DNA from 4 places in the Salinicoccus sp. Marseille-QA3875 genome. Region 1 is predicted to be linked to each of the others. Evidence: riboswitches for the same ligand, from Rfam matches in the RefSeq annotation. Region 1 holds a riboswitch; each other region holds the start of a gene.
The links. A riboswitch is a leader RNA that binds a small molecule or an ion and turns the genes downstream of it on or off. The one in region 1 is predicted to bind S-adenosylmethionine.
Positions count from the first base shown of each region.

Region 1 (8,039 bases):
ATTTTTCTTACTCCAATTGTACAATATTATTGAATTCCAGCTCACTTTAAAAAAGTCCTGAAAATAAAATACTCTTCCCATAAAAATACGGGAAGAGTTCTTTATTATCCAATATTGCCTGCAGCTGCCTTTTCAATTTCCATCTGCTTCAATTCTCGGCGCAGTATTTTACCGCTGATGGTCGTTTTCGGCAGCTCGCCCATCACTTCAATTTCCTTTGGTGCAAGGTGTGCTGCGAGATTGTTCCTGACGAATATCCGGATTTCCTCCAGAAGTTCAGGGGTCTGTTCAAACCCTTTTCTCAAAACGATGAATGCTTTGACGATTTCTCCACGTACTTCGTCAGGTTTCCCGATGACGCCCGCTTCCTGTATCGCTTCATGTTCGATGAGTTTGCTCTCCACTTCAAACGGTCCGATCCTCTCGCCTGAAGAATTGATCATGTCATCATCCCTGCTCTGGAAGAACACGTAATCGTCTTTATCTTGATAAGCGAGATCTCCGGACAGATACCAGCCTTCATATTTGAAGTAGGAATCGAATTTATCTTTGTTGCCCCAAATCTCTTTCATCAGGCCCGGCCACGGTGTCTTTACCGCAAGTTGCCCGGCAGTGCCTCTCGGTACAACCTTTCCATCGTCATCCAATATGCCGACTTCGACACCCGGGAACGGCCGTCCCATCGAACCCGGTTTTATTTTCTCTCCCGGCAGATTGACGACTAGATGTGCACCCGTCTCAGTCATCCACCATGTATCATGGATTCTGACGCCGAGCGCGTCCCATGCCCAGTAGATGACTTCAGGGTTCAGCGGCTCGCCGACACTGAGTATATGTCTGAGTGAGGATAGATCATAATCTTTCAGAACGTCGCCCTGTGACAGAAGCATTCTGAACGCTGTCGGTGCACTGTACCAGATCGTGACACCGAGTTCTGCAATCAGTTTGTACCAGTGCTCGGCTTTGAAACGGCCGCCCTGGATGACGATTGTTGCACGGTTCAGCCAAGGCGCAAACAGTCCGTACACACTCCCCGTCACCCAGCCGGGGTGGGAGGTGCACCAGTAGACATCATCATCTTTGATGTCCAAAACCCATTTTCCCGACTGATATTGATGCGTAATCACGCGGTGAGCGTGCAGTACGCCTTTCGGCTTGCCGGTGGATCCGCTCGTGTAGTGGATCAACATGCTGTCTTCCGGGTCCATCCATTCCACGTATTCCTCTCCGTTATCGAAGAAAGGTTCCGCTTCAATATCTTCAGCAAAAAGAATCGTTTCAAGTGTCGGAATGTCTGCCTGCGGCACACGGCACACCATTTCCTTATCCGTAATGAGCAGCGTTCCGCCGCAGTCATTTATCCTGTCCCTCACCGCATCTTCCATGAACGCTTCGAATAAAGGTCCGGCCACCGCGCCGATTTTTATCACTGAAAGAATCGCAATATAGCATTCCGGTGTTTTCGGCAGAAAGACAAACACTCTGTCTCCTTTGACCACACCGTTCTTTTTTAATATTCGTGCGTAGTGATCCGTCTTATCTTTCACTTCTTTAAACGTATAGCTGATTCTTTCATCGCCGTTTACATAATGCAGTGCCGTTTTACTGCCGTAGCCGTCATCCACATGCCTGTCGATTGTTTCGTAGGCGATATTCAATTTGCCGGTTTCGATAAAACTCAAATCCGTCCCGGCATCTTCCCATTTAAAGTTCCTCCTCATTTCTGAATAGTCAGGGAGGTTATAGTCTCCCGGCAACGGTTCAATGATTTCCAACTGATTCAAAGTCATGATTAAAACTCCTTTTCCGGGATTTTATTAATCTACAGATTAAATTTCACACGCATAAGTTGAGATTGTACCGCGCAGACGCTGTGCCTCTTTATATGTGCAGCGGTTATGCACGACCTGCAGCCCGCCGTCTTTTGCGATATCTGCAGCTTTCGGCGAAATGACACCTTCCTGAAGCCAGAAGACTTTCGGCTTCACTTCAAGCGCTTCTTCTGCAATACCGATCGCAGCTTCAGGGCTTCTGAACACCTGGACGACATCAATCTGTTCAGGCACGCTTTTCAGATCCGGATATGCTTTTTCTCCGAGTATTTCCGTCTCTCCTGGATTGACCGGAATGATCTTATAGCCGAGTCTCTGCATCTTCCTTGCCAGACGGTAGCTCGGTCTCGCTTCTTTGCCGCTCAGTCCGACAACCGCAAGTGTTTTCCGGCGTGTCGTCTCCTGACCGTCTTCAGCCACTTTCTCTGTCGGTGAATTCAATATCCATTTGATGACGCCTTCATCATTGATGACGATTTCTTCATCTTCACCCGTATCAATGCCTGTCGCCTTCGTGAGCGCTTGATTCAGGTCATTTTGAATGTCTCTTACAGATTCAATACCGACGGACAGGCGGACAAGCTCTTCGTATACACCCGTTTCTTCCAGTTGTTCTTTTGTCAGCTGCTGATGTGTCGTTGAAGCCGGATGGATGATCAGTGATTTCGCATCCCCCACGTTCGCCACATGTGACCAGAGTGCTACATTGTCTATCAGCTTTTTACCTGCAGATTTGCCGCCCTTGATACCGAAAGTGATGATCGATCCGAAGCCGTTCTTAAATGTTCTTTTCGCAATTTCATGTGATGGATGGCTTTTCAGTCCAGGGTATGTCACCCACTCGACCGCCGGATGATCAGATAGGAAACGAGCCAGCTTTTCTGCATTTTCATTATGCCTTTCCACACGTACATGCAGTGTTTCCAGCCCCTGTATCAGATGGAAAGCGTTTGTCGGGCTGAGCGTCGCTCCAAAGTCACGCAGCAGCTGGACACGGATTTTAGTGCTGAACGCCAGCGTCCCGAAGTCCGATGCATAACGGATGCCGTTGTAACTCGAGTCCGGCTCTGTAAATTCAGGGAATTTCTCCAGATTCCAGTTGAAACGGCCGCCGTCGACAACGACACCGCCGATCGATGTACCGTGCCCGCCGATCCACTTTGTCGCTGAATGGACGACTATGTCCGCACCAAGCTTGATCGGTTTACATGTATGCGGTGTTGCGAAAGTATTATCGACAATTAAAGGCACATCCGCCGCGTGAGAAATGGCAGCAACCGCTTCGATATCCAGCACCTGCAGACCCGGATTGCCGATCGTTTCACCGAACACCGCTTTTGTCTTATCCGTAATGGCATTTTTAAAGTTTTCAGGATCCGTCGGGTCGACGAATTTCACATTGATGCCGTATCTGGGCAGGGTGACCGCAAAAAGATTATATGTACCGCCGTAAAGATTCGCACCGGCAACAATTTCGTCCCCTGCACTCGCGAGATTCAGAATGGACAGTGTAATCGCAGACATCCCTGAAGAAGTCGCAACAGCCGCCACCCCTTCCTCAAGCAGTGCCATACGCTTTTCAAACACCTCTACCGTCGGGTTGCCGATGCGGGAGTATATATTACCCGGCTCATCCAGCGAGAATAAGCTTTCTGCATGATCCGTATCGTGGAATACGTATGAAGTCGTCTGATAGATTGGTACAGCTCTTGACCCCGTCGTCGGGTCCGGTGCCTGACCGCCGTGCAATGATAAAGTTTCCAGATCATAAGTTGAATTGTGTTCGTTTGACATGTCCATTCCTCCAAGTTTGAATATGATTTAAAAAAGCACTCTTCTTAAAATATAAGAAGAGTGCTTTTCCTCCTCTTATCTTCCAGGAATAAAATCCTGCTGGAATTAGCACCTTTTCAAGCAAATCTGCCTAATGGTTGCCGGGCGTCAAAGGGCCAGTCCCTCTGCCTCTCTAGATAAGTCGAATCAATATTTCTTTAATGCATATTACAATACTATGATTAGCAAGCTTTGTCAAAGTGTTTTTTAAATATTTTGTTTAGAAAGAGAATTTAGATAACTTAAAGGAGATTTAAACGTTCTGAAAAATTTTATTCGCCAAAAAAAGACCACCGCGGACGGCAGTCTTATGATTGAAGGCTTCCGGACTTTGATTTCCCTGAAACTTAAACTTCATATTAAAATATGAACAAGTGGGCAACTGTTACAAAAACAGCGGCCAGAGCGTATTGGATCAATATGAGCGGCCACACCCAGCGTATCCACTTAACCCATGAAATACCTGCAGCAGCAAGCCCCGCCATGAAGTAACCTGATGTCGGTGTAACAATGTTAGAAATACCGTCACCAAATTGGAATGCAAGCACTGCTGTCTGTCTTGCCACACCGACCAGATCTGAAAGAGGCACCATGATCGGCATCGTCAGTGCTGCCTGTCCGCTCCCTGACGGAACGATGAAGTTGATCAATGACTGCACGATGAACATGCCGATGGCGGTCAGACCTGCCGGCAGCGCACCCACTGCATTTGACATCGAATAAAGAAGCGTATCAATGATATTTCCATCTGCCATCACAGCCTGTATGCCGTATGCAAAACCGACAACAAGAGCGCCGAGAACGATCAGCTGACACCCTTTGACAAAGTTTTCAGCGATAGCATTAACCCGCATACCGGATATTAGACCCATGAGGACACCCATGACCAGGAACAGCGCGGCGATCTCTGTAATATACCAGCCATGCTGGACGACACCATAGGCCAGTGTGACGATGGTCACTAAAAGCACACCGATGACGATTTTTTGTCTTCCTGTCAAGTGCTCCCGTTCCTGTTCTTCCAAAGTTTCTCTTTTTTCCTTATCTTCTTGATACATCAGGCTCTTCGTCGGATCTTTCTTGATTTTCCTTGCATAAATCATTACATATGCAATTGCAACGGCGACAAAAATCGCCCAGAAAATCAATCGTGTAAAGAACCCGGAGTAGATTGGCAGTTCTGCGATGCCCTGAGCGACCCCGACGGTGAACGGGTTCATGAAAGCGGCTGAGAAACCTGCAGATGCACCGCATAGTACGATAGCCGCACCCAGCATGGAGTCGTATCCGAGGAACACGACAAGAGGCACGATGATCATGATATAAGGAATCGTTTCCTCCGCGAGCCCGAAAATGGCACCTCCGATTGCAAACAATGTCATCAATACCGGAATAAGTAATATTTCGTTCCCTTTCATCTTATGCGCAACCGTGTTCATACCACTTTCGAGAGCACCGGTCGCCCTGAAAATACCGAATGCACCACCGATGATGAATATAAAGAATATGATCGGAGCAGCATCCACCATTCCCACGTGCACGGCCTGGAATATATCAAAGGCGCCTGCAGGATTCGCCTCAACCGCACTGTAGGACCCGTCCACGACAACTTCCTGACCGTCCACTTCGGCTCGTTCATACTCTCCTGTCGGAACAAAATAAGTGGCTGCTGCAGCGATTATTATTAAAACAAACAGGATGATGTAAACATGAGGCACTTCAAACCTTCTCTTTCTCTTCGGTTTAATTTCATTTTCATCAGATTCAGACATGATTATCTCCCCTTTTATAAAATATTCCGGAGTCAGGCACATATTCAGGTTCTATGCATTTCCGGAATTTCCCCCTTGAAACTTTCAAATACAACACTCTCTGGCACGGCGATAAAATATATTGGGTGAAGCACCGCCATGCACTGGATGATATGCATAATCTTTCCGTCTGTTGAATAAAAGATTATACTATTTTCGTTGTTTTCACAAGCACATTCGCAGAATTTTCTGTGTATATAATATTTTCAGGACATTAATCATTCAACTGCCGGTTGATATCAACAGCATTATAAGGCGGGGCAGTCTCTAAAATTAGATGAAGAAGCCGGGGACATCCGTCCCCGGCTTCTTCATCTTCACTCCCATTGTTATTTCACTTGATTATAAGCACCTGTGCGTTTAAATATTGCTTCTATGACATCCGACATCGCCTCTTTGGCCGGATCCTGGATCTGCATCGGTGCATACACGCTGTCATCCGCATTCAATACTTTGCGGAGTGCATTGGACCACGCAATGTTGATTTCAGTATTATAGTTTATTTTAGCGTGTCCGTATGATATTGCCTTTTGCAGGTCTTCATCTGAAATACCGGAAGCACCATGCAGTGCGAAAGGCACCGATGTCTCTTCCCGCAGCTCTGCCATTTCATCAAACCCCAAATTCGGTTCGCCTTTATATCTGCCGTGGACGCTGCCGAGCGCCGGGGCGAGACAGTCCACTCCTGTTTCTTTGATAAGTTCGAGACATTCATTCAGATCCGCATACATCATCGTGCTTTCGACTCCGTCCTCAATGCCGCCGACACTGCCGACTTCCGCTTCCACCATCACTCCGCGCGGCTTCGCATAGTCCACCACCTGCTTTGTTTTGGCAATATTTTCTTCAATACTCATGGTGGAACCGTCGAACATCACTGAATCATAACCTGCATCCACTGCTTCAATACATCTTTCCACTGACTGCGAATGATCAAAATGAAGGATTGTCGGCACAGTGATTTTCAGCTCTTCCTTTAAATTGCGGTACATGCTGACGAAAAATTTAAAGCCGCCGAGTTTGTCGATGACTGCATCAGTCGTTGCGATGATGACCGGTGACTGACACTTTTCAGCTGTCTTTAAAGTCGTTTCCACCCAGAGTATTCCATTGGCATTGATCTGCGGAACTGCGTAATTATTTTTCATAGCATCTTTCAATATATTAACCATCAATATCACTCGATTTCTTTAATAATTTATATACTCTTATACCATCAATGTAACAAAATAAATCACATACACAACACCGAGTGCTGATAGACCGGCGATAAAACCGCCGAGCGACCATGCTTTCAAAGTCTGGGCAACCGTCAGTTGACCGAATCTGTTAACTACCCAGAACCCCGAGTCATTCGGCAGGGACAATCCGATTGCACCGGAACATATCGCGAGCGCAAGGAGCACCGGATGGACGCCGAGCTCAGCAATCTGCGGTCCGAGTATGCTTGACGTCGTAACGAGCGCCACCGTGGCTGAGCCGAGAGATGCCCTTAAAATCTGTGTGAAAATGAATGCAAGGAGAAGCACATGGATGTTGAATCCTGTCATCATCTCTATTAAATACTCTCCCATTCCACTCGCGTTGATTACCGCACCAAACGCACCGCCGGCACCTGTAACGAGCAGAATGCCGCCTGCATCAGCCATCGACTGTTTAAACTGATCATCGTAACTTTCGCTTATGTATGGTTTTAAAACAATCAGCGCTGTAATGACACTGATCAGAAGTGCGACGTTTTTATCTCCGATAAATGAGAACACTGTAGACACAGGTGAATCCGGAAGCAGCAGCTGGCTGATCGTGTTTCCTAAAATCAGTACGATCGGCAGTAACAGCAGACCGAACGACAGGCTGTATGAAATCTGCTTTTTATAGACCGGTTCTTCTTCAACCTCTTCCATCTTCTCAAGATCCGACTGGTTATGTCCGATTCTTTTCCCGATGAACATACCATAGCCATAACCGCCGACAAGTGTTGCTATGGTTGCGACAAAAAGCCCTGCAACCAGAAAGATTCCCAGATCAACACCTATATTTTCAGCAACAACGAGCGGTCCGGGTGTAGGTATGATCATGCTGTGGGACACGATCAGACCGACTGCGAGCGCTGTAACAAATGTAATTCTCGGTAAATTCGTTTTACGCGTCACACTGCCGATGACTTTATTTAAAATAACGAATGCGGCATCGAAGAAAACCGGGATGGACACAACCGTTCCTGTCATCGCAATCCCGATGGGAGATTTCTTGATTCCTGTAACTCTCAAGATTCCTTCGGCGATTCTCTCTACCGCTCCGGATTTCGCCAGGAACTGTCCAAAGACGATTCCAAGCCCGATCAGAATACCGACGCCGGCAAGCGTGCTTCCGAATCCTTCGGCAATGATCTGCGATGACTCCGCAATTGGCAGGCCGACAAGAAATGCAAGTCCGAATGCGGTCACCAGTAATGATATGAAAGGTTCAACTTTAAACTTCAATATTAAAATGAATAAAACAACTAATGCCAGCAGGAAATATAATAAAAGCATCCAGCTCACTCCTCATGACTGATTTTTTT
Region 1 is NZ_CM143103.1:1,078,680-1,086,718, forward strand. Features, by position in the region: gene acsA (acetate--CoA ligase) at 105-1,790, opposite strand; gene ACY8DT_RS05590 (PLP-dependent aspartate aminotransferase family protein) at 1,830-3,626, opposite strand; SAM riboswitch class I at 3,699-3,809, opposite strand; gene ACY8DT_RS05595 (YfcC family protein) at 4,025-5,437, opposite strand; gene ACY8DT_RS05600 (class II fructose-bisphosphate aldolase) at 5,806-6,648, opposite strand; gene ACY8DT_RS05605 (GntP family permease) at 6,685-8,010, opposite strand; gene ACY8DT_RS05610 (four-carbon acid sugar kinase family protein) at 8,016-8,039, opposite strand, start outside.

Region 2 (8,039 bases), 400 kb from region 1:
GTTAAGAGGCGGAGCGTTCAAACCACGTACTTCTCCATACAGTTTCCAGGGGCTGGGTATTGAAGGTTTACGCATATTGAATACAGCTAAACAGGAAACAGGTCTGCCGATCGTATCTGAACTGATGGGTACTGAATACATTGATGAATTCGTAGACATGGTCGATGTCATCCAGGTAGGTGCACGTAATATGTCAAACTTCGATCTGCTTAAAGCACTTGGTCAGACGAACAAGCCCGTTTTACTTAAACGCGGTATGTCCGCGACTATTCAGGAATGGTTAATGTCTGCAGAATACATCATGGCTGGCGGTAATGACAACGTGATTTTCTGTGAGAGAGGTATCCGTACTTTTGAAACAGCGACTCGTAACACTCTTGATCTTCAGGCTGTACCGGTGATTCAAAAAGAATCACACTTGCCGATAGTGATTGATCCATCTCACGCTGCAGGAACGAGATACGTCATTCCTTCCATGGCTAAATCAGCTGTTGTATCCGGTGCGAACGGACTTCAGATAGAAGTGCACCAGGATCCGGAAAATGCATGGAGTGATGGCCAGCAGTGTCTGACACCTGCGGAGTTCAAGGATTTAATGCAGCACATCAATATCCTTGCTGAAATGGAAGGTAAAACAATTACGAACGACACTATCGTTCAAAAATAATGATAAGGAGGAGTCCCTATGACGAAACATGATATGTTGCGTAAAGAAATTGATGAAATTGACCAGGAGTTAATGCGTTTATTTGAAAGAAGAATGCAGATATCAGAGGAGATAGCACAATATAAATATTCCCGGGATATTGCTGTTTTTGATTCATCACGCGAAAAAGAAGTGATAGATAAAAATGTAGCTCTAATAGAAAATCCGAGTTTGAAACTCTATGGTGAATTATTTGTTAAAAATCTTATGGGGCTCTCCAGAAAGCATCAAAATGATAGTATTAATCATATGAAAGTTTCCCACAAATCATAAAAAAAGCTCAGGTCCGCCGGACCTGAGCTTTTTATTTCTCTAAATCGTTTAAATCATAATATGTGTTCTGATAAGTTTCATTCAGCCAGTTATTGAATAACAGGTGGCCGTGTGATTTCCAGTTGAAGAATGGTTCGTTATTAGAGTCATCATCAGGGAAGTAATTGTGAGGTATACCTATGTCGGCACCTCTTTCTACATCTCTGAGATACTCATTCTGCAAAGTGTTCCGTTCATACTCCAAGTGTCCGAAGATATAAAGATCTCTGCTGTCCTCGGTACTTAATATGTCTGGTCCGAAATCAGGGTGGACAGATAAGACCTTCAACTCAGAGTGTTTGTCCAAATTGGAGAAGTCCATTCTGGTATGCCTTGAATGTGGCACTTCAAATTGATCATCGAAGCCTCTCATTAAAGGGTGTGTCGGCATAATGTTCTTAAACTTGAATACACCGAATAATTTACTGGATAATGTGATCTTATCAAATTGATAGTAATAATTCAGAGCATGCTGGGCGCCCCAGCATATGAAAAATCTGGAGAACACGTGCGTTTCCGACCACTTTAAGATAGCTTCCAACTCATTAATATAATCCACCTGGTTAAAGTCCAGTTTTTCGACCGGAGCGCCGGTGACAATCATGCCATCAAAGCGTTCGTCCTTAATTTCGTCGAATGTTCTGTAGTATTTATGAAGATGGCTGGTCGGTGTGTTTTTACTTTTGTGTGTCTCAGTATATAAAAATTCAATGTCTATCTGCAGTGGTGTATTGCCAAGAAGTCTTAACAGATGAAGCTCTGTTTCTTCTTTTTTAGGCATCAGGTTTAAAATTAAAATTCTTAAGGGACGAATGTCCTGGGTTGTTGCCCTGGAGGCATCAATTGTAAATACATTTTCCTGTTCCAACCTTTTTTTAACCGGTAATCCTTCAACTATTTTTATTGGCATTAAATCGCATCCAGACCTTTATTGATATCATCAAGTATATCATCTATATGCTCAAGACCGATAGAAAGACGCACGGTTTCCGGTTTTACTCCGCCTGCCAGCTGCTGTTCTTCGGTTAACTGTGCATGGGTAGTCGATGCCGGATGTACGACCAATGACTTTGCATCGCCCACATTCGCAAGCATGGAAAACAGTTCAAGTGATTCAATGAATTTCTTGCCTGCTTCGTAGCCGCCCTTGACTCCAAAAGTGAATATAGAACCAGCACCTTTAGGCAGATATTTTTCTTGTAACTGCTTGTAAGGACTGCTGGAGAGGCCTGCAAAATCAATCCATTCGACTTTTTCATGGTTGGCCAGATAATCAGCAACTTTAGCTGCATTCTCAACATGTCTTTCCATCCTTAAAGAAAGTGTTTCAATTCCCTGCGTGAGCAGGAATGAGTTGAATGGCGAAATCGCAGCGCCTGTATCTCTTAACAGAGTTGTTCTGATCTTGTATGCGAATGCCTGGTCACCGAAAGTGTCGGCGAAAACCAATCCGTGATAGGAATTGTCCGGTTCACTGAACCCAGGGTACTTCCCATTTTTCCAATCAAAGTTGCCGCCGTCAACAATAACACCGCCGATTGAAGTGCCGTGGCCGCCTAAAAACTTAGTAGCTGAGTGGATGACGATATTGGCGCCATGTTCTATCGGGCGGCATAAATAAGGCGTCGCAAATGTATTATCCACGATCAGAACAATATTATTATCCTGTGCGATCTTTGCCAATGCTTCCAAATCCTCAATGTTACCTTCAGGGTTTCCAATGGTTTCTACAAAAATCGCTTTTGTATTATCTTTTATTTCACGTGAAACATTACTCAGATCTTTAGTATTTACTAAGGAAACGTCAATTCCAAACTTTTTGAGAGTATGTGTAAATAACGTATGGGTGCCACCGTAAAGACTCGTTGTTGAAATGATATGGTCTCCGGCATCTGCAACGCCCTGTACAGCATAAGTGATTGCAGCCATACCTGAAGCTACAGCAAGACCCGCTGTTCCACCTTCCAGTTCAGCCACTCTTGTTTCGAGTGCAGCGGATGTAGGGTTCGTTATGCGTGTGTATATGTTGCCGGCTTCTGATAAACCGAAAAGGTTTGCCCCGTGCTCCGTGTCATCAAAAACATAAGAGGTTGTTTGATAAATTGGGAGGGCACGTGAATTTGTTTCAGAATCAACTACCTGACCTGAATGTAATTGCTTTGTTTCGAACTTGAAATCTTTTGACATAAATATTTCCTCCTTAGTAAATAAAAGAGTCTGCTAAATTTAGCAGACTCTTATCTGCTCATCTCCCGGGCATGCCCGGCTGGAATTGGCACCTTACTAAAAAGGTTGCCGGACTTCATCGGGCCAGTCCCCTCCGTCACTCTTGATAAGCTATATTTATTATTTTTTCTAATGTTACATCTGAAAAATGATTTTGTCAAACACTTTATAAGATTATAAATAATCTGAAAAGGATGAAGTTTTGAAAGTAACGCACAGCGTTATATTGATATGATGTTAGTTCCAGATGTACTTCAACAGTTTCTGAAACTTTCTAAAGGTAGGATAGCGCAACGGGATGTCGAATAGTGTCGTCTGATTCAATATGCTTTTTGTATGACTGAATGTATCGAATGAATAACGCCCGTGATAATTCCCCATTCCGCTGTTTCCACGTCCTCCGAATGGCATATGGGGTGTCGCTAAATGATACATTGTATCGTTGACGGCACCGCCTCCGAAAGGCACACTTTTAATGACATGCTGTGCTGTTTCATTTTTCTCAGTGAAAATATAAAGTGCCAAAGGATCAGGAAGGTCTCTTATATCAATCAGTGCCTTTTCCAAATTATCATAACCAAGTACCGGCAATACCGGTCCGAATATTTCCTCTTCCATGGCAGGATGACTGAAATCCACATTTTGAATAATGGTCGGTTCTATCATCCGTTTTGATTTATGACTGCGCCCGCCATAGGCGATATCTCCCTGAATATAATTATGGACCCGCTCAAAATGGTCATCGTTTATGATCTGCATATAATTCTGCTGTTCGAATGCTTTATTATAAAATTTATGAGTATAGTGTTTTAAATGTTTAATCAGCTGTTCCTTTACGCTGTTATCCACATAAACATAATCTGTAGCAACACAAGTCTGTCCAGCATTCATAAATTTACCCCAGACGATTCTTTTTGCTGCGTATTTCAAATTGGCATCCTTCGTAACGATGCTTGGGGATTTACCGCCTAATTCCAGTGTGACCGGTGTTAAATTTTTTGAAGCTGCTTCCATGACGATTTTACCAACGTGAGAACTGCCGGTATAGAATATATAATCAAAAGGCAGACTTAAAAGCTGCTGGTTGGTTTCTATACCCCCTTCAATTGAAGTGACGTATTTTTCAGGAAATGCCAGTTCAATCACTTTTGTAATGACATCCGATACGTGCGGTGTATGCTCAGATGGTTTTAGAATTGCAGTGTTGCCTGCGCTTAGTGCACCGACCAACGGTGCCACTGCCAGATTGAAAGGATAATTCCATGGAGAAATAATCAAGATGACACCGTAAGGTTCTTTGTAGATTGTTGACTTTGAACCGAAATGCGTAACAGGCGTTTTAACATTAACAGGTTTTGCCCACTCTGCTAATTTTTTGAGATGAAGGTTTATCTCACTGTAAATTATTCCTATTTCGGTTAAAAAAGTATCACTTTCATTTTTGTTGAAATCCGCCTTCATGGCGAACATCAGATCGTCTTCATAAAACTTGATGGCATCTTTCAATTGTTTTAACGCTTTTATACGCACATCCAATGATAGTGTTTCTTTAGTTTGGAAAAATTGTTTTTGTTTATGGAATATTGATTCGTACATATACTCACTCCTTATAGACTGATTACCCGAATTTAAAATAATTAATTAGATCGAAAAACATTGCATTTTATCAATAACTTTCTATAATTAGTATAACTTAAGTAAAGAAGGTGATGCCCATGGATCAGAAGATGAATATATTTAAAGGCAGTTTGACCAATTATCAGTTGAGTGAAGCTTTGGAAATGACGTTGGATGAGATCGATTCTGTATTGAATGGAGAAATTGACGTATCGGCGTTAAGTCCTGAAGTGATTGATAGAATCAGTCATCTTGAAGATGCATTGTTCGGGCATGGCAGAAAGTGATTTAAATGTATTAAGCATATAGTTGAAGTTTGTGAAGGATGTGATATAATTAGTTATTGAATCGTTTCGATACTTATGAAGAAGGTGATATTATGAACACTGAATTGAACCTTTCACTACTCGTGGAAAAATTAACTGCATACCAAATCAGTCGAGCTGTAGGTGTCGATATGGATTTAGCACAGAAAATTGTTGACGAAGAAATTAAACTCGAAGATTTACCTGAAGACACACTGGGTAAATTACAAGAATTAAATCATAAATTGATGAGCTGAGACTTTGTTAAGTCTCTTTTTTTACTTCTTTTGACGTATGTGAATCCTCGTATGGTAAATGTTATTATTGATGTACTAAATATTTTTATAAAGGAGCAAACTTATGAATCTGCTGATTATTTCCGGGAGCCCCTTTCCAGGTTCAAGCACAGCTTTCTTAGCAGAAGAAATAAAAGCTCAGATTGAACAGCCTGAAAACCATGTGGAAATAATAGAGTTGTGTGAGTGGGATATCCCATTACTCGGCCATCCTGATACGGAAGAACTTGAAAAATTCAAGCGGATTGCGAGCGAGGCGGATGCGATTATAATTGGAACGCCGAACTTCCATACTTCGTTTTCAGGAATATTGAAAAATGCTTTGGATCATTTATCATTTGATCAGTTTGAAGAAAAACCGGTTGCTCTCTACTGCACAAGTGGCGGGATGAGAAACACTGACCCGCTGGCGCAGTTAAGAATTGTCATGAGGGGGCTGCACGCATTTGCTATCCCGACACAGCTCTGTGCAAGCAGCGCTGATTATGAAAAAGATGAGAACGGTGACTACGGAAACCTCAGTAATGAGATGAAACAAAGAATCGGTAAGATGTTGGATTCATTGATATCTCTTGCGGGTATGACTAAAAGTAAGCATCAGATTTGATGCTTACTTTTTTATGGTATTACTAATTTCATATAAGTATGCGAAGGAAAAGGTATAAAACATGTTGAATAAAGATAAAAATGATTTGCCATTATTATTGCTGAGCATCATCATGGGTGTTTTTGTTATCACTTTTATCGTCTCTGAAACAATAGGAAACCGAAATTATCAATCTGAATACACTTTCGATGAAGCTGTTTCAGCCCAACTGGATAAAAACACGCAGGACGTTACCATTCAAGATGGTGAATTGACGAATGCTGATGAAAATCAGTTGAGAGAATATATGAAGACTGACCAGGACCATTATCCGCTGCAGCATATGGATCTGCGTGAAAAGGTTGAGGTGGACATTGATATATTGAATGAGATATTGAAGGACAAAGGTATCCTTGAGGGACGTGGGGAAACTTTTTTGGAAGCGCAGAATCTCTATGATATTAATGTATTATATCTAATCAGCCATACCCAGGTAGAGACAGGTAATGGTGAATCAGAGCTGGCACAAGGTGTAGAAACCGATCAGACCTACTATAATTTTTTTGGTATCGGTGCATTTGATAAACAGGCAGTTGAGGCAGGTTCAAGCTATGCAGAGCAGGAGGGCTGGACTTCACCTGAAGCGGCTATAATCGGCGGTGCAGAGTTTATAAGTAATAATTATGTCAATAATTATCAAAATACATTATATAAGATGAGATGGAACCCAGAAAAGCCGGGAACTCATCAATATGCAACAGATATCAGATGGTCGGTAATCATCGCTGATATAATGTCGTCTTATTATAAAGATTATGAATTGAATACCGCTGATTATGAATATATTGAGTATAAAAATGAATGATAAAACGTCGTCATTATTTCAATGACGACGTTTTATATTTTATTCCAGGAATTTACGGACAGAGTGGCGAATGTCCTCCGACTGGGAAATTGCCGAAATGACTGCGATGCCATCCGCACCATTTTCTAAACATTGATTATAGTTATTCAGCGTTACTCCACCGATAGCCACCATCGGTAAATTTCCTATTTTTTCACGCATCAACTTTAAGCCGGAGACACCTATAGTTTCACCTGCATCGTCTTTTGAGCTTGTTGCAAAGACTGGTCCCGTACCAATATAATCGACATTATCCAAATTGCTGGCAGCTAGTTCCATCTCATCACGAACGGACAGTCCGACAATTTTATCATCAAAATATACAGGCAACTTTTCAGGACTCATATCATCCTGGCCGATATGGATGCCATCGGCTTGTACTGCCCTCGCAAGATCGACATCGTCATTTATGATGAAGGGAACATTATATCCAGCAGTCAGTTCTTTGACCGACAGAGCAAAGTCCTGTAGCTTTTTACCAGTCAGTGCATCAGTTCCTTTCTCTCTCAATTGAAATAATGTGATGCCGCTCTGTAATGCCTGCTCTATTATGTGAAGACTGCTCTTTATATCTCCACCATTTGAACCGTATATAAAATAAAGTCTCAAGTCATTTTTATTCATGTGATTTAACAGCCTTATCTTTTAAAATAACATCATCATTCAAATACAACGCATCGATATAATCCGGTATGAAAGTACCGGGGCCTGCAGCACCGTTCTGTACTGCAGATTCGGCACACAGGTTATAGTAACTGACAGCGTCTATAACGGCGTTATTAACATCGTCACTTTTGGCGATGAATGTCAGTGTAACTGCGCCAAGAAGACATCCTGAACCCGTTATTCTCCCTTGCAGTCCGTGGCCGTTATGAAGAGTATATTTATGATCATGTGTAACGATGGCATCTGTTTCTCCTGTAACGAGTACCGGTATATTATATTTACTAAATGTATTTTCAGCTATTTCAAGTGCATCACTTTCCTCAGCAGAGTCGACACCGCGGGATATACTCTCTTCTCCTGACAATGCCAGCATTTCACTTCTGTTTCCTTTGATGAGGTCAACCTTATAATTCTCGATCAG
Region 2 is NZ_CM143103.1:1,480,583-1,488,621, forward strand. Features, by position in the region: gene aroF (3-deoxy-7-phosphoheptulonate synthase) at 1-667, shown strand, start outside; gene ACY8DT_RS07525 (chorismate mutase) at 686-979, shown strand; gene ACY8DT_RS07530 (homoserine O-succinyltransferase) at 1,011-1,928, opposite strand; gene ACY8DT_RS07535 (O-acetylhomoserine aminocarboxypropyltransferase/cysteine synthase family protein) at 1,928-3,205, opposite strand; SAM riboswitch class I at 3,261-3,357, opposite strand; gene ACY8DT_RS07540 (aldehyde dehydrogenase) at 3,482-4,840, opposite strand; gene ACY8DT_RS07545 (hypothetical protein) at 4,960-5,148, shown strand; gene ACY8DT_RS07550 (hypothetical protein) at 5,241-5,423, shown strand; gene ACY8DT_RS07555 (NADPH-dependent FMN reductase) at 5,527-6,069, shown strand; gene ACY8DT_RS07560 (N-acetylglucosaminidase) at 6,131-6,913, shown strand; gene thiE (thiamine phosphate synthase) at 6,953-7,576, opposite strand; gene thiM (hydroxyethylthiazole kinase) at 7,569-8,039, opposite strand, start outside.
Region 2: another riboswitch for S-adenosylmethionine. It lies ahead of ACY8DT_RS07535 (O-acetylhomoserine aminocarboxypropyltransferase/cysteine synthase family protein); the one in region 1 lies ahead of ACY8DT_RS05590 (PLP-dependent aspartate aminotransferase family protein).

Region 3 (8,039 bases), 490 kb from region 1:
GTATGCAGGAATCATACTTTTAATAGCGATAGAAAATATATTTCCACCTATTCCGTCAGAAGTGGTATTGACATTCGGAGGCTTTATGACCACAACTTCTGAGCTCACGATTCCCGGTGTGGTCATCTCTGCGACAGGGGGCTCTGTACTTGGTGCAGTGGTTCTTTATTACATCGGTGTTCAGTTGAGTGTCAAAAGGCTGGAAAAAATCATTGATAGATGGGGACATATTCTGCGCGTAACAAAAGAGGACATTAAAAAAGCGGATAAATGGTTTGATAAATACGGCCCATGGACAGTATTCTTCTGCCGCTTCATTCCGCTGATCAGAAGTCTGATTTCAATTCCTGCGGGGATGTCTAAAATGAATGTGCTGTTATTTTTAGGTTTAACGACTTTAGGCACACTGATATGGAATATTGTACTCGTCTACCTGGGTGCTGCTGTCGGCAACTCCTGGGAAGATATAGTGGGTTATATGGACATTTATTCCAATATTGTCTACGCTCTCATTATCATCGGCGTCATTGTCCTGATTGTACTTTACATCAGAAAAAGGAAATCATACAACAATTGATGGCCTTTTACTGTTCTATATATTCAAAAACGACCTCTTCTTTTTCTTCATCGTACTCGACTGATAAATCATGGCCATCAAAAAACCATAGATCAGATTCATTGATATAAAACTCAATACCGTCCTCTTCGTATTCGACCGCTTTTTTCCTGTCATCTTTATCCAGTGTAAAAGCGAGAGAATATCCTTCACGGATTTTACTGTCGCCGTAAATCTGGACAATAAAACGCACCTTACTGCCAGATTCCAATTCCACTTCTTCTTTGAACCAGTCTAATGCATTGTCTGTTACTGTAAGCTTCATATCACACACTCCTTAATGTTGATGCCAACCTATCATTGGTTTTATCCTATAACTATTTATAGAAGAGTGCAAATATTTAGAGCTTTCTAATTTTCTTCTCTATCTTCTGGAGCGTATTCCAGAATATCTCCCGGTTGGCAGTCGAGAGCTTTACATATTGCATCCAATGTTGAAAATCTGACGGCTTTAACTTTACCGGTTTTCAAGTTGGACAGATTGACGATGGACACGCCGATTTCATCGGCCAGTTTTCCGAGTGGCATCTTTCTGTCTGCGAGCACTCTGTCGAGTCTGACTATTATCATGTTAACCACCCTTTCTAAACTGTTGCATCATATTCTTCCTGTAAGAACGCACCATATTTGAATACTTTAGCAAGAATCCAGATGATAATTCCACTGAATAATATCATAAGGTTAAAATTAAGGTCTAACTGGCCGAAAGAAAATATGAACTGATCATCCAGCTCCGTTGTAATTTCCATTACAGAGAAAGTCTGCATCATCAAGTTTTGAACAGCGAGTTTTGCCAGTGCATCAATTATTGTAAATACCATTAGAGTATATCCTGCAAATTCTATGAACCGGCTGTTTTTAAGTGTAAAAATTTCGCCGTGTTTTAAGTTATGCAGCCATCTGTTGATGAAAAATAAAATAAGAGCAACGGTAATGAGATAGAAGAATTGTGATACAAGAGCGAGCATGATTGCAGTCTGGTCCAGGCTGATGGATTCGAGATAAGCCTCAGTAATTTCCAAGGTCAAACCTGTGCTTTCGTATGTTCCGACAACTGGCAGCTGTGTCAGTCTGTCTTCAATCAGATTCAATGGCATAAACGGCACAATGACGATACCTGCGAGTACGGCAAGAACGCCCAGAATTAAAATTATCAAAGGGATGAAAGAGAGAACGTAAAGCACTTTAACCATCGTTCTGAAGCGTTTATGGATTACTGCGTTTTCGGTCATCGGTAAAACCTCCTTTATTTTATATTACCAATATACACTAATGTTTAACTCTTTGCAATAATTATTTAATGATAAACATTAAATATTATACTTATAACATTAAAAGTATAAAGGGGAATACTGTCATCATGGTGTTTCCATAAGATGATTAAAGATTTTATGATTTTAAAATTTTCCGATAAATCATTGACCTTACTTATCCCGAGTGATAATATATGGATTAACTAAATAATACTTTCTTATCAAGAGAGGTGGAGGGACCGGCCCGTTGAAGCCTCAGCAGCAGACCATTATTGGAACTGTGCTAATTCCTGGAGTGCAAGCTCCCAGATGAGAAGAGATGACGGACGTTATCCTCTTTTTATCAAAGATAAGAAGGGGATTTATTTATAATTAAAACACTTTAGGAGCGGATAATATGACAAATGTAAAAACGGGACCTTTCAAAGCGGATCACGTGGGGAGCTTACTCAGACCGGAGCGGATTCATAACGCACGTGAAGCCTATAAGAATAATGAACTTTCATCAAGTGAACTATATGATATTGAAACTGAAGAGATTACTAAAGTCGTTGATAAACAGATTGAAGCGGGATTGAAGGCAGTGACCGATGGTGAATTCAGAAGACGTTTCTGGCACACGGATTTCCTTGAAAATTTAAACGGTGTTGAAGGCTACGTTCCTGAAACCGGTTATGCATTTGTCGGTGAAGAAACCGAAGCCTGGGATGTGCGCAACAAAGGAAAGCTTTCATTCAACGAAGACCATCCGCATGTTAGAGATTTTAAATTATTCAAAGAAATTGTCGGTGACCGTGCTGTTGCAAAACAGACCATCCCGAGTCCAAACCAGTTATTCAATGCAGGTATCAGAGACCATGAATACTATTCTGATGTTGAAGATTATGCAGACGATGTCATTCAGACATACAGAGATGCTGTCAAAGCATTTTATGAGGCAGGCTGCCGTTATCTTCAGTTCGATGATGTGTATATCGCGGGACTGAATGCCGAAGAGCTGCCGTTCAACGACAGCGGTCTGGACAGGGAAAGACTGATTGACCTTGCACTGCGTGTCGTCAACGGCGTGCTTGAAGACAAGCCCGAAGATCTTGTGGTAACAACGCATTTGTGCCGTGGCAACTACCGTTCCAAATGGGCATTTGAAGGCAGTTACTCAAAAATTGCACCGGTTCTGTTTGCCAAAGAAAAAGTGGACGGTTTCTTTTTAGAATATGATGATGACCGTTCAGGCGACTTTCAGCCGCTGGATGAAATTCCGAACAACGGACCGCAGGTGGTCCTTGGACTCTTCACTTCAAAGCATGGTGAACTTGAGAGCAGGGAAACAATCAAGGAACGAATTGAAGAAGCCAAGCAGTTCATCCCTAAAGAGCAGATTTCACTGAGCCCACAGTGCGGCTTCGCTTCGACTCACCACGGAAACATTTTGACTGAAGAAGACCAGTGGAATAAAATCAAATACATCGTTGAACTGTCTGAAGAATTACTGTAATTGAAATGTAAGGCGTGCAGCACATTGAGTGCTGCATGCTTTTTTTATGCTTCTGACTCAGCGCTGTTACAGATGTTAAGAGTTTGTATAATTTTATGATTCATATGGATTAATATGCAAATCACTGGTAAATTTGAAGATATTAACTTTATTATACGGAGGAAAACATGACCAATCATTCAAACTCTAATAACAATAATCAATCAGGCAGCAATCTGATGGAAATCTTACTGACTTCACTGCGCCTCGGTCTGACTTCTTTCGGCGGTCCGGTTGCACATCTCGCTTATTTCAAAGAGGAGTATGTAAATAGAAAGAAATGGCTCGATGATAAATTATATGCGGACATTATCGCTGTCTGCCAGTTCCTGCCCGGACCTGCAAGCTCGCAGGTCGGCATTTCAATCGGTATGCTGCGCGGCGGTATAGCGGGCGGGATATTATCTTTTCTCGGATTCACATTGCCATCTGTTTTAGTACTGATCATTTTTGCACTGCTGTATCAGAACCTGGATTTGGAGGGGGCTGTTTTCATAAACAGCTTGAAAGTCGTTGCTGTGGCAGTCGTGCTGCACGCACTGCTCGGCATGGGTAAAAATCTTGCACCGGACATCCCGAGAATGCTTATGGCGATTGCTGCGGCAGGTTTGATGCTGATCTACCCGAATGCATGGATTCAGATCCTGACAATCTTACTCGGCGGTCTGCTCGGATATTTCCTGTTTAAGAATAAGGCAGAAAATAAAATAACAGATTTTAAATTTAACCTGACACGCAAAATAGGCATCATTTCATTCAGCACACTTATCGGACTGTTGATTCTGCTCCCGTTACTCAATTCACTTTTCGATAACCAGTACTTGAATATATTCGATATATTCTTCCGTGTCGGTTCGATTGTTTTTGGCGGCGGTCATGTTGTCCTGCCGATGATCGAGAGGGAAGTTGTACCTACAGGGCTTGTTTCGGCTGATGAGTTTCTGGCAGGTTACGGAATGGCCCAGGCGGTGCCGGGACCTTTATTTACATTTGCAAGTTATTTGGGAACGGTTATGCTGGGGACGATGGGCGGCATCATCGCAACGATTGCGATGTTCCTGCCATCATTTCTGCTTGTGATGAGTGCATTGCCTTTTTTAAATCTGCTGAGAGGCAATAAGAAATTCCAAAGCATTCTGATGGGAGTCAATGCGACGGTGGTCGGAATTCTGCTTGCAGCATTTTACAATCCGGTGTTTATAAGTGGTATTAACTCCGGCAGTGATTTTTTCCTGGCGTTGTTATTATTCTTCCTATTATATAAAATGAAGGTGCCTGCGTGGATGATAGTTATTCTTGGAGTTGCTGTCGGATATCTATTACAATTGTTACCAGGACTATAGTATTTTCAAGGATAGGAATGAAGCTTTTGTATATTTTATTGTTCGTTTTATTTGCAGGGTTGGTCATCAAGTCATTTTACACCCATTACTTTTCCAAAACAAAGCGCTATTTTGCTTTTGATGATTCGAGATATCGTGAAGAAGATGATTTCTTGAAAATTCACGCACTCAATATTGGTAATCTTGAAAGAATCTTTTTATATTTGATGCTTGTTACATACCTTATTGCTCTGGCCGTATTCATCTTTACCGACCATCCGGCAGCAATCTGGATACTTGCTACGGTTCTGGCCTGGCAGTTTGTACTCAGTTTATTCATCGATTTGAAGCTTTACTCAGCATTTCATGATAAAGGGCATCTTTTCATGGTGGTCATATGGCTGATTTTGATTGTAGTGTTGTATTTTGGATTGTCCAGATTTGATATTTACGCATAATTTATGATTAGGAGCAGTGCATGATATGAGTAATCAGAAAATAATATTCTTTGATATAGACGGAACGCTCTATAACAATGAAAAAGTAGTGCCGCAATCCACTAAAGAGGCTGTGAAGGCTGTAAAGGACGCCGGTCATATTGTGGCTATTGCGACCGGCCGTTCACCGTTCATGTATGAAGACTTAAGGGATTCATTGGGTATCAATACCTTTGTGAGTATGAACGGCAACTATGTGGTGTATGAGGACGAACTGATCTATACCAATCCTTTGGATGCCAAAAGACTGGAAGACATCACAGAAATTGCCATGGAAAATGATCATCCACTTGTATATCTGGATGATCAAAACATGCTGTCCAATATGCCGGAACATGAATATATGACTGAAGGCATTTCAACATTGAAGCTCGGCTTTATGCCCGGACACGATCCGGATTACCACATTGACCGCGATATTTATCAGTCGTTGTTGTTCTGTCCTAAAGGTGAAGAGTACCTTTATAAAAAGCAGTTCGAGGATTCATTCCAGTTTATAAGATGGCATGCCTATTCGATGGATGTCTCGCCCAGAAATGGATCCAAGGCCGAAGGCATAAAAAAAGTCGTGGATAAGATGCGGTTTGACATTAATGATGTATATGCTTTTGGCGACGGTCCGAACGATATCGAGATGTTGCAGTATGTTCCGAACAGCTTTGCCATGGGAAATGCACAGGAAGAAATCAAGATGCAGGCGAGACATGTGACAAAAAGCGTTGAAGATAACGGCATTATGCACGGACTGCAATCAGCGAATCTGATTTAATCAAAAATTTTGTGATGTTTATAATTGAGATTACCGGGAAAATATATAGTGTTGAAGAACAATGAAACTATATATCAGAAGTTGAATAATTAATAAAAATTATTTGGGAAAGGTGATTTCATGGTACAAGTGACAGAAAAGAACAAAGTTATCGAATCATTGAATAAGCAGTTGGCGAACCATACAGTTTTATGGGGAAAGATTCATAATTACCACTGGTACGTCAAAGGCCCTCATTTCTTTTCACTGCATACGAAGTTCGAAGAACTGTATGAATCCACGGCAGTCATAGTAGATGATCTGGCAGAAAGAATTTTAGCGATTGGCGGTCAGCCGATTGGTAAGCTGGCAGAAGCGCTTGAGGAATCCAGTATCGATGAAGGTGAATACGGTTTGAATGCCGAATCGATGGTCAAGCAGCTCGTAGATGATTATGAAGTCATTGCTGCAGAGCTGAGAAGCGGCGTCAAGGAAGCAGAAAATGCAGGAGATGATTCGACTGCAGATATGTTTATCGCATATATCCAGGGTATTGAAAAAGATGTCTGGATGCTGCAGGCTTATCTTGGTGAAGATGTTTCCAAATAGTGATTGGACAACCCCTGCGGGATAGGCTCCTGTAGGGGATTTTTAATATTTTTATAGGTTAAATTGAATGGCTGAAAACTCTTTATTTATAATCATTCTAAATAGTGTTGCGAAAGCATTTTTGGTATGTTATATTATATATAAGTTATTTATAATAATTCTAAATAAGGAAGTGTTTTCATGGTACAAATAACTGAAAAGAACAAGGTCATTGAATCATTGAACAAGCAGTTGGCGAACCATATAGTCTTATGGGGAAAACTTCATAACTTCCACTGGTATGTCAAAGGTGCACATTTCTTTTCCCTGCACACTAAATTTGAAGCGCTTTATGACTCGACTGCAGTCATAGTGGATGATATTGCAGAAAGAATTTTAGCAGTTGGCGGACAGCCTGTAGGTAAGCTGAAAGAAGCACTTGAAGAATCAAGCGTTGAGGAAGCAGAGTACGGACTGGACGATCAGGCGATGGTCGGACAGCTGATAGAAGACTATGAGCTGATCATTGCAGAACTAAGAAGTGGTGTGAAAGAAGCAGAAGCTGCAGGAGATGACTCCACAGCTGATATGTATATTGCTTACATTCAGGAAATCGAGAAGAATAACTGGATGTTACAGGCATATCTTGGTAATGATGTTTCAAAATAATGACATTAAAAAAGAAGGAGCGTCCGCTCCTTCTTTTTATTTTGGTTCAACAAAGAGATAATTGCCAATTGAAATGCTTATTTGTATTTCCATATCATCGCTGTCTTTGAGTGTAATGAGATCAATGGATGTATCTATATCTATGATGGTTATATGGTCCCCTATATTCAAATGCTGATTTTTAAAATATTTAAGCAGTTTTTCTTCATCGACGATTCTTGAAATTACCACTTCAGATCCGGCTTCAGCTTCGGAAATGGTGACAGTATGATTTTCCTGCACATCCATCAGGTCGATTTTTATCGCTCCGCCATGCGGGCAATACTCTGGAAAATTGAGATACGCCTCCAGCTTGTCTGCCACATGATCGCTGGTTGTATGTTCAAGCAGCTCTGCCTCAGCATGGACATCTTCTATACCAAACCCCAGTTTCTCAAATAAAAACACTTCCCACAATCGGTGTTTTCTGATGATTTCTTTAGCATAAGCCGTTCCTTCATCAGTTAAAATACTCCCTTTATAAGGAGTGTACTCCACCCATTCCATTTTGACGAGACTGTTCATCATTTCCGTCACAGTAGGGGGAGAAATATTAAGCCGTCCTGCCACTTCCTTGTTTGACACGCGATTGAAACGCCCGCCAAGCTCAAACAACACTTTTATATAATCTTCTTTCGTCGGGCTCAAACCGTACACCTCCGCTTTATTATAGTGTTAATCATCAATGAGGTTTCAACTCATACTTTATACGGGAATAATGAGTAAATTCTTCACCGCGGAGTGTCAGCATGTATTGATCATCGGTTTTTACA
Region 3 is NZ_CM143103.1:1,564,312-1,572,350, forward strand. Features, by position in the region: gene ACY8DT_RS08010 (DedA family protein) at 1-577, shown strand, start outside; gene ACY8DT_RS08015 (HesB/YadR/YfhF family protein) at 585-881, opposite strand; gene ACY8DT_RS08020 (helix-turn-helix domain-containing protein) at 968-1,186, opposite strand; gene ACY8DT_RS08025 (DUF2975 domain-containing protein) at 1,201-1,848, opposite strand; SAM riboswitch class I at 2,085-2,185, shown strand; gene ACY8DT_RS08030 (5-methyltetrahydropteroyltriglutamate--homocysteine S-methyltransferase) at 2,267-3,364, shown strand; gene chrA (chromate efflux transporter) at 3,532-4,746, shown strand; gene ACY8DT_RS08040 (hypothetical protein) at 4,773-5,183, shown strand; gene ACY8DT_RS08045 (Cof-type HAD-IIB family hydrolase) at 5,209-5,991, shown strand; gene ACY8DT_RS08050 (Dps family protein) at 6,112-6,579, shown strand; gene ACY8DT_RS08055 (Dps family protein) at 6,760-7,227, shown strand; gene ACY8DT_RS08060 (metal-dependent transcriptional regulator) at 7,264-7,914, opposite strand; gene ACY8DT_RS08065 (metal ABC transporter permease) at 7,949-8,039, opposite strand, start outside.
Region 3: another riboswitch for S-adenosylmethionine. It lies ahead of ACY8DT_RS08030 (5-methyltetrahydropteroyltriglutamate--homocysteine S-methyltransferase); the one in region 1 lies ahead of ACY8DT_RS05590 (PLP-dependent aspartate aminotransferase family protein).

Region 4 (8,039 bases), 420 kb from region 1:
ACGTTTTGAAGAAAGAGAAGAGAACGTTGAAAAACAGTGGAAGATCACCGAAGAAGACTGGAGAAACCGTGAAAAATGGGATCAGTACCTTGAAGCCGGTGAAGATATGATCCGAAAGACGAGCACTGAATATGCACCGTGGCATATCATCCCGGGAAATGATAAAAGATATGCGCGTATAGAAGTTTTAAAGAGAATTATATCTGCGTGTGAAAAAGTGTTAAATGATGAGCGGAATTAATTTTTCATGTATAATTTTAAATAAAGTTCATTGAAATGGAAAGAGGAAATTAATATGAAAAAATACTTGATTCCAATCGGGATTTTTGTGGGTCTGATCATTCTTGTGGCGATTTTAATCGTACCAAGATATAACTCACTGGTGAATCTCGATGAAGATGTGAATAATGCGGAATCCAATATTGATACGCAGCTGCAAAGACGTGCAGATTTGATTCCGAATCTGGTCAACACCGTTCAGGAGTATGCAGACCATGAAGAGGAAGTATTCACGGACATTGCGGAAGCGAGAAGTAATATAACAAATGCTGACAACATGGAAGAAGTGTCTGAAGCAGATTCTGAAATGCGTTCAGCCTTATCAAGATTGATTGCTGTTGCGGAAGCTTATCCGGAACTGAGGGCGAGTGAGCAGTTCACCGGACTGCGTGATGAGCTTGCAGGGGCGGAAAACAGAATTGCTGTCTCAAGACAGGATTACAATACCACTGTCCAGGAATATAATAGAAATATAAGGGCGTTTCCCGGTAATTTAATCGCTGGAATTTTTGGTTTTGATGAAAAACCGTATTTCGAAGCGGACGAATCTGCGGATGAGGTGCCTGAAGTAAATTTTGATTCAGGTGAAGATGATTCTGGTGATGAGTAATGAGACATTTGTTGCTAGTCTTTGCAGCAGCATTCCTTGCTTTATCTTTTAGTTCGGATGCTTTTGCAAGAACGGATTTACCGGAAATCAACACTCAGCATTACTTCGTTCAGGACCATGCAGATATTCTGAGCCAGGAGACCACAGCATCTTTAAATGAGCTGGGTGAACATCTGGAAGAGGGCACCGGTGCGGAAATCCTGTTGATTACCATGCCGACCGTCGGCCAGGAGCACCGTCAGGATTATGCACTCAGAGTTCTGAGAGAGTACGGCGTCGGTAAAGAAGAGCATGACAACGGCATCGTCATATTCCTGAACCTGGATAATGGCAATGAGTTTAATAATCGGGGCATTGATATCCAGGTCGGGTATGGTGTCGAGGGCTATTTGAACGATGCTAAAATCGGAAGAATCATAGATGACGCTGCGATGGAAAGTTTCCAGAGAGCAGCAGATGCAGATGATGAAAGTACCAGAAATGCATATTATGAAGAAGGTTTAGTGAATTTATATAATGCAATCTATGAGGAGTCCTTGGAAGCTTACGGTTTTACAGACGGTGAATTCACCCGGGAGGAACCGGCTGATGATGAACTCAGCTTATTTAATATCATTACCAGAATACTATTTATGATGGCAGTGATATATGTACTATATAAACTGTTTTCAAATAATTCAGGAGGACCAGGAGGTCCGGGTGGCCGAAACAGGCGTACAAGAAGAAGACGCGGTGGCCCCGTCGTACTGTTCCCACCTTCAGGCGGCGGTGGCTTCGGTTCCGGAGGCGGTTCCGGTGGATTTGGCGGTTTCGGCGGCGGTTCTGGCGGCGGAGGCGGCGCAGGCCGGGGGTTCTAGCAGCAAAAAAGACTGGAAAATATCCAGTCTTTTTTGTATTCAGTATATTTTTAGAATAAAATATTTCTTACAGATGAAAATATAATGCCAAGTGTCTCCTGATACTGTTGAAGATCTTCTATATGTTCACCAAGAAAAATCTGCAGGCCGACAACAAGACCATTCATTATTATGTGAATGAGTACCGGAACAAGCAGTCTGCCGGTCATCACATATAAAAAACTGAATGCATAGCTCATCGCCAAGTATATGATGATGTGGGTAAAATCAAAGTGTGCCACAGCGAATATCAAACCGCTGACTAAACCCGCAACCAGGAAACCAAGAATTTTATATCCCATACTTTTCATTGGGAATAAACTGTAGACTTCAGCAAATATTGCACGTCTGAATACATATTCCTCTATTATCGGGCCGAGTATGACTACAATCAGGATCATCAGAGGCATGGATTCGATCATATCCATGATTTCATTCGTATTCTGACTTTCCAGCGGGTTGCCGAGCACATAGACGTTGATCAACCCAGCAATGACCTGCGAAGCATATGCGAGTATTACACCGCCGACAATCCAGACGAGCGTGACGGGTACATCAGTCTGTCCTCCTCTTTCAATCGCATTTTTATTCTGGTGAAGGTTGCCAATGATGATGACAAGAATGGTACCGATTAAAAATGCGATGAACTGATAAGGAATGACCGCAGTGATCAATTCTTCAGGACCAAGTTCCGGGCTGGTCACACCCATTATGATACCAACAGGTAAGACGGCGAGCTGAACGCCGATGAATATCAGTAAGATTAAAGCACTGTTAATTTGACGATTTCTAAAAAGTTTCTTCAAGCGATTCCCTCCAATGGCAATAAAATTATTTTACATGAAATCGAACTCAACTTAAAGCAATATAAAACACTTGCAATTTTGACCTTCTTTGATTATTATATTAATTGTTAGCACTTAAAAGATCAGAGTGCTAAAATGATAATTGCAGTGATGAAATAAGAGGAGGATGTTAAAGTGTTAAAACCTTTAGGCAATCGTGTAGTAATCGATTTGACTCAAAAAGAGGAAACGACTAAAAGTGGTATTGTTTTAACAGATTCAGCGAAAGAGAAACCTCAGGAAGGTACTGTTGTGGCAGTGGGTTCAGGTAAAGTTTTAGACAACGGCACCCGTTTGGAAGTAGAGGTCAAAGTTGGAGACAAGGTAGTCTATTCCAAATTTGCAGGTACTGAGATAAAACATGAAGATAAAGATTATTTAGTTTTAGCTGATAATGAAATTCTAGCAATTGTTGAGTAAAAGATAAAATATTATAACTCAAATTTTTTAGGAGGCAGAAGTAATGGCAAAGGAAATTAAATTTTCAGAAGATGCACGCCAGTCCATGCTGGACGGTGTTGATAAACTTGCTAATGCAGTGAAAGTAACATTAGGACCAAAAGGCCGTAATGTTGTTTTAGATAAACAGTTCACATCACCATTGATCACTAATGACGGTGTGACAATTGCTAAAGAAATTGAACTTGAAGATGCATATGAAAACATGGGTGCAAAACTGGTTGCCGAAGTGGCAAACCAGACAAACGAAATTGCAGGTGACGGAACGACGACGGCAACTGTTCTTGCACAGGCAATGATACAGGAAGGCCTTAAAAACGTTACAAGTGGTGCGAATCCTGTAGGTATCCGTACAGGCATCAGCAAAGCGGTTGAAGCGGCAGTTGAAGAACTTCAGAATATTTCCCGTCCGGTTCAGGACAAAGAATCCATCTCACAGGTGGGTGCAATTTCAGCAGATGATCCTGTTGTCGGAGAATACATTTCTGAAGCGATGGAAAAAGTAGGTAAAGATGGCGTAATCACCATCGAAGAATCACGCGGATTCAAAACTGAACTTGAAGTAGTGGAAGGTATGCAGTTCGACCGTGGTTATACTTCACCGTACATGGTGACAGATTCCGAGAAAATGATTGCAGATCTTGAGAATCCATATATTTTAATCACTGATAAAAAGATTTCAAATTTCCAGGATGTTCTGCCGCTACTTGAACAGGTTGTTCAGCAGTCTCGTCCGATTCTGATCATTGCCGACGATGTCGAAGGCGATGCTATGGCGAATATCGTGCTTAACAAACTGCGCGGTACGTTCACGGCAATTGCTGTTAAAGCACCTGGGTTCGGTGACCGTCGTAAAGCGATGCTTGAAGATATCGCGATATTGACAGGCGGACAGGTTGTCACTGAAGATTTAGGTCTTGAATTGAAAGATACGACAATCGACATGCTCGGTAATGCTTCAAGAGTGAACGTATCCAAAGATGATACAACAATCGTTGAAGGTGCGGGTGAAACTAATAATATCGAAGCTCGTATCGGTCAGATCAGATCACAGATAGACGAAACGACTTCAAGCTTCGATAAAGAAAAACTTCAGGAGAGACTTGCGAAACTTTCAGGCGGTGTTGCAGTAATCAAAGTGGGTGCTGCGACTGAAACTGAAATGAAAGAGCGTAAACTCCGTATTGAAGACGCATTGAACTCAACACGTGCAGCAGTTGAAGAAGGTATTGTATCCGGTGGTGGTACAGCACTTGTAGCAGTGCACAATAAAGTTGCACAACTGGAAGAATCAGGAGACGTACAGACGGGTATCAACATCGTGCTTAAAGCATTGGAAGCACCGTTGCGTCAAATTGTCGAAAATGCTGGTTTGGAAGGTTCTGTAATTGTTGAAAAACTTAAATCCCAGGAAGAAGGTTATGGCTTTAACGCTGCAACTGACGAGTGGGTGAACATGGTTGACGCAGGAATTGTCGACCCGACTAAAGTGACACGTTCAGCACTGCAGAACGCCGGCTCTGTCGCTGCAATGTTCTTAACGACAGAAGCGGTCGTTGCGGACATTCCGGATGAAAATGGCGGCAGCCCTGATATGGGTGGCGGCATGGGCGGCGGAATGCCGGGCATGATGTAATCTTAAGCGAATGACTATTGTAAAAACGGGGTCTGCCATTGTGCAGACCCCGTTTTTTGAATTGGGAGGGGACAGAAGGAAATGAAATACTGATTTAAAAGTCTAAGGAGAATTTACTTGTTCAAAAATAAGATGTTGACCTTTCAGCTGTGTTCTGATAGTGTGAATAATCAAATAAACAAATAATTTCTAACAATAAGATAATTTTATTAGATCACTCTTATCACGAGTTGGCTGAGGGAATTGGCCCTTTGACGCCCGGCAACCACCCTTTTATGGGGAATGGTGCTACTTCCAACAGGCAGAAATGTCTGGAAGATAAGAGGGGGAAACTGTGATATATTCATGATTTCAACCCTCTTTCTTTAGGAAAGAGGGTTTTTCTATTTAAAAAATCAGATCATAAGAAAGGATGAGGTATATGAACAAGGTGATTCTGGAAGGTGTTCGAACCCCTTTTGGCAAGTGGAAGGGATTTTTATCAGAATTGGAGGCAGGCGAAATAGGGGCTTTAGCTGTGAAAGAACTGTTGCAAAGAGTGCCCGGTGCAAAAGAGTCAGACGGGGTCCTACTGGCACAGGTACTTCAAGCAGGCCAGGGACAAAATCCAGCCAGGAGAGTTGCTTCAGAAGCCGGTGTATCGCTATCTGTACCAGCAATTACTTTAAATAATGTATGTTTGGCCGGGCTGGCAACAGTATCAGACGCTGTTCGCCGCATTCACTTTGGCGAAGGGGAATTATATATTACAGGCGGATTCGATTCGATGACCAATGCCCCGTACACTGCTGCGGTCCGTAAGGAACAGTCAATGGGATCGCTGCAGCTGACGGACACATTAAGTAACGATGGTTTGTGGTGCGCGCTGACAGATCAATCGATGGGGGTGGCAACCGATGCGAAGAATAAAGATTTTAAGGTCAACAGAGAGGACCAGGATGTATATGCACAGTTGTCCCAGGAGCGGGCAGCTGAAGCACTGAAAAAAAGTTACCTGAAGGATGAAATCATACCGGTGACTGTGAATGGGAAAACTTTTTCTGATGACGAAGGTATCAGACTTAATTCTTCCATTGAAAAATTAGCAGCTTTAAAACCGGCATTCATTGAAGACGGTACGATTACAGCGGGAAATGCGTCTCAAATGACAGATGGTGCAAGTGTCGGAATCATTTCATCTGAAAAGAGGGCGGAGGCGCTTGGTAAAACACCGTTGGCACGCATTCTGGGCTGGGCTGAAGTTGCGGGGCCGGATACGAGTTTACATACAAAGCCTGCCAGGGCAATCAAAGCAGTATTGGAAAAGACGAACCTGACAGTGAATGATATTGATTTATTTGAAATCAATGAAGCTTTTGCAAGTGTGGTCATTGCAAGCTGCCGGGAACTGGACATTGACTATGAAAGAGTGAACGTCAATGGCGGTGCGATTGCGATTGGTCATCCGCTTGGCGGAACCGGCTTCAGGCTTGCTTTAACTCTTGCAGAAGAACTGAGACGTCGTGGCGGCGGGAAGGGAATTGCATCACTTTGCGGTGGCGGCGGTCAAGGCATGGCTCTATTGATAGAGGTTCCTAAAAGCTGGTAATACACATTCATTTGAAACAGTCGCTGGATGTCGATACTGATGTATTAAATACAGATCAGCCGGAGCGTTTATAATCTATCACTCAAATGAATTCATGTAATCTGGAGGAATGATTAATTATGATAGCACTATACTTTGTATTACTGGCCATATTCTGGGCAGTCGGTTTACTGATATGGAAAAAATCTTATGTATCAAAGGGAAGAGAGGAGGATTAATAATGCTTAACGTCACAGGACCATTATTTTGGACAATTATTGTTTTGTTAGTTTTATATTTTGGATATATCATTTGGATTGGTAAAAAGGGAAAGCGCCATAGCAGTTCGATGTCCGGCTTTGCTACGGCCCGAGGAAAAGTGAATCCTGTGATTGTCGGAACCAGTTTTGCCGCTTCTTATGCAAGCGCCAATTTATTTATCGGTGTGCCGGGGCTGGCTTATCAATATGGAACATCAGTGCTGTGGTATACATTGGGATGCTTTGGGGTTTCCTGGATTGGTTTGCTTTTATTTGCTAAGACATTCTGGAGATACAGCAAAAAGTTCGGCGGTGTTTCCTCGTTGCCGGAATGGCTTGGAAGAAGATACAACAGCAAGGCGTTGCAAGTGCTTGTGGCTGTTTTAATTTTATTCAACATATATTATATTGTCGGTCAAAATGTCGGACTGGCTACCATCTTTGAATCAGTCTTAAATATCCCGTATTTCTGGGGAATTATCATTGGTGTAGTTATCACGATTCTTTACATAGGACTTGGCGGGGCTTACGCACAGCTCATTACGGACGGTATGCAAGGAATTTTGATGGCTGTCACTTCCATCCTAATTCTTGTCTCTTTATTTTGGACAATAGGTGGAGGCTTGAATGTATTTGGAGAGCTGACAAGTAAGCTTGAGGCGATTGATCCGAATCTGACAGGCGTTCTATCCACAGGAGGACCTTATGACAGTCCGATGGCAATCATGGCCGTACAATTCCTTTTATTCAGCTTTGTATTAATGCCGCATCTATTAAATAAAGTGTTGTCACTTGAAAGTGAGAAGCAGCTTGCACCATTTACTCTATCGGCAGGAGTGGTCTTATTCTTGATTTCCACGTTGATGGTGCTTGGCGGTCTGGCAGCAAGGGTGATTGCCCCGTCTTTGGCAAGTGCGGATTCGGCAATCCCCGTGTATGTAATTGAATCATTTCCGACTGTTCTTGCGGCGCTTATTGTTGTAGGGCTTATCACTGCGATTCTATCAACTACGGATAGTCTTTACCTGGGCCTGACGACCAGCATTGGTAACGATTTTTACAAAGTATTGGCGCCGATTTTATCTAAAAAACCAATTGATGATGATGACTTGGATAAGAATTCTGTAAAGGTGGCAAAAGTGTCTTTGGTACTTGCTGGTTTGGTTACACTGTATCTTTCATTTGATCGTCCGGAATCTTTAGCTTTTCTGATTCAATTCAGCTTCACAGCAATTATCTGTGGAATTATTGCCCCGGTTACATTAGGATATTTTTGGAAAAAATCAAATGGACCTGGTGCAATCGCTGCTTTGATTACGGGGACGGTACTGTATGTCCTTTTCACACAGCAAAATATCATCGGAAATATATATGTAGCTATGGTTTTTGCATCCGCTTTTGCTTTTGCTGTAATGGTGGTCACATCTTTGGCAACCCAAAGCGCAACGACCAAACACCAGGAGTCTTTAACGGTTTCTAATAAATAA
Region 4 is NZ_CM143103.1:661,105-669,143, reverse strand. Features, by position in the region: gene ACY8DT_RS03480 (phosphate--AMP phosphotransferase) at 1-241, shown strand, start outside; gene ACY8DT_RS03475 (LemA family protein) at 296-889, shown strand; gene ACY8DT_RS03470 (TPM domain-containing protein) at 889-1,746, shown strand; gene ACY8DT_RS03465 (CPBP family intramembrane glutamic endopeptidase) at 1,797-2,591, opposite strand; gene groES (co-chaperone GroES) at 2,766-3,050, shown strand; gene groL (chaperonin GroEL) at 3,094-4,725, shown strand; SAM riboswitch class I at 4,943-5,050, shown strand; gene ACY8DT_RS03450 (acetyl-CoA C-acyltransferase) at 5,147-6,313, shown strand; gene ACY8DT_RS03445 (sodium:solute symporter family transporter) at 6,534-8,039, shown strand.
Region 4: another riboswitch for S-adenosylmethionine. It lies ahead of ACY8DT_RS03450 (acetyl-CoA C-acyltransferase); the one in region 1 lies ahead of ACY8DT_RS05590 (PLP-dependent aspartate aminotransferase family protein).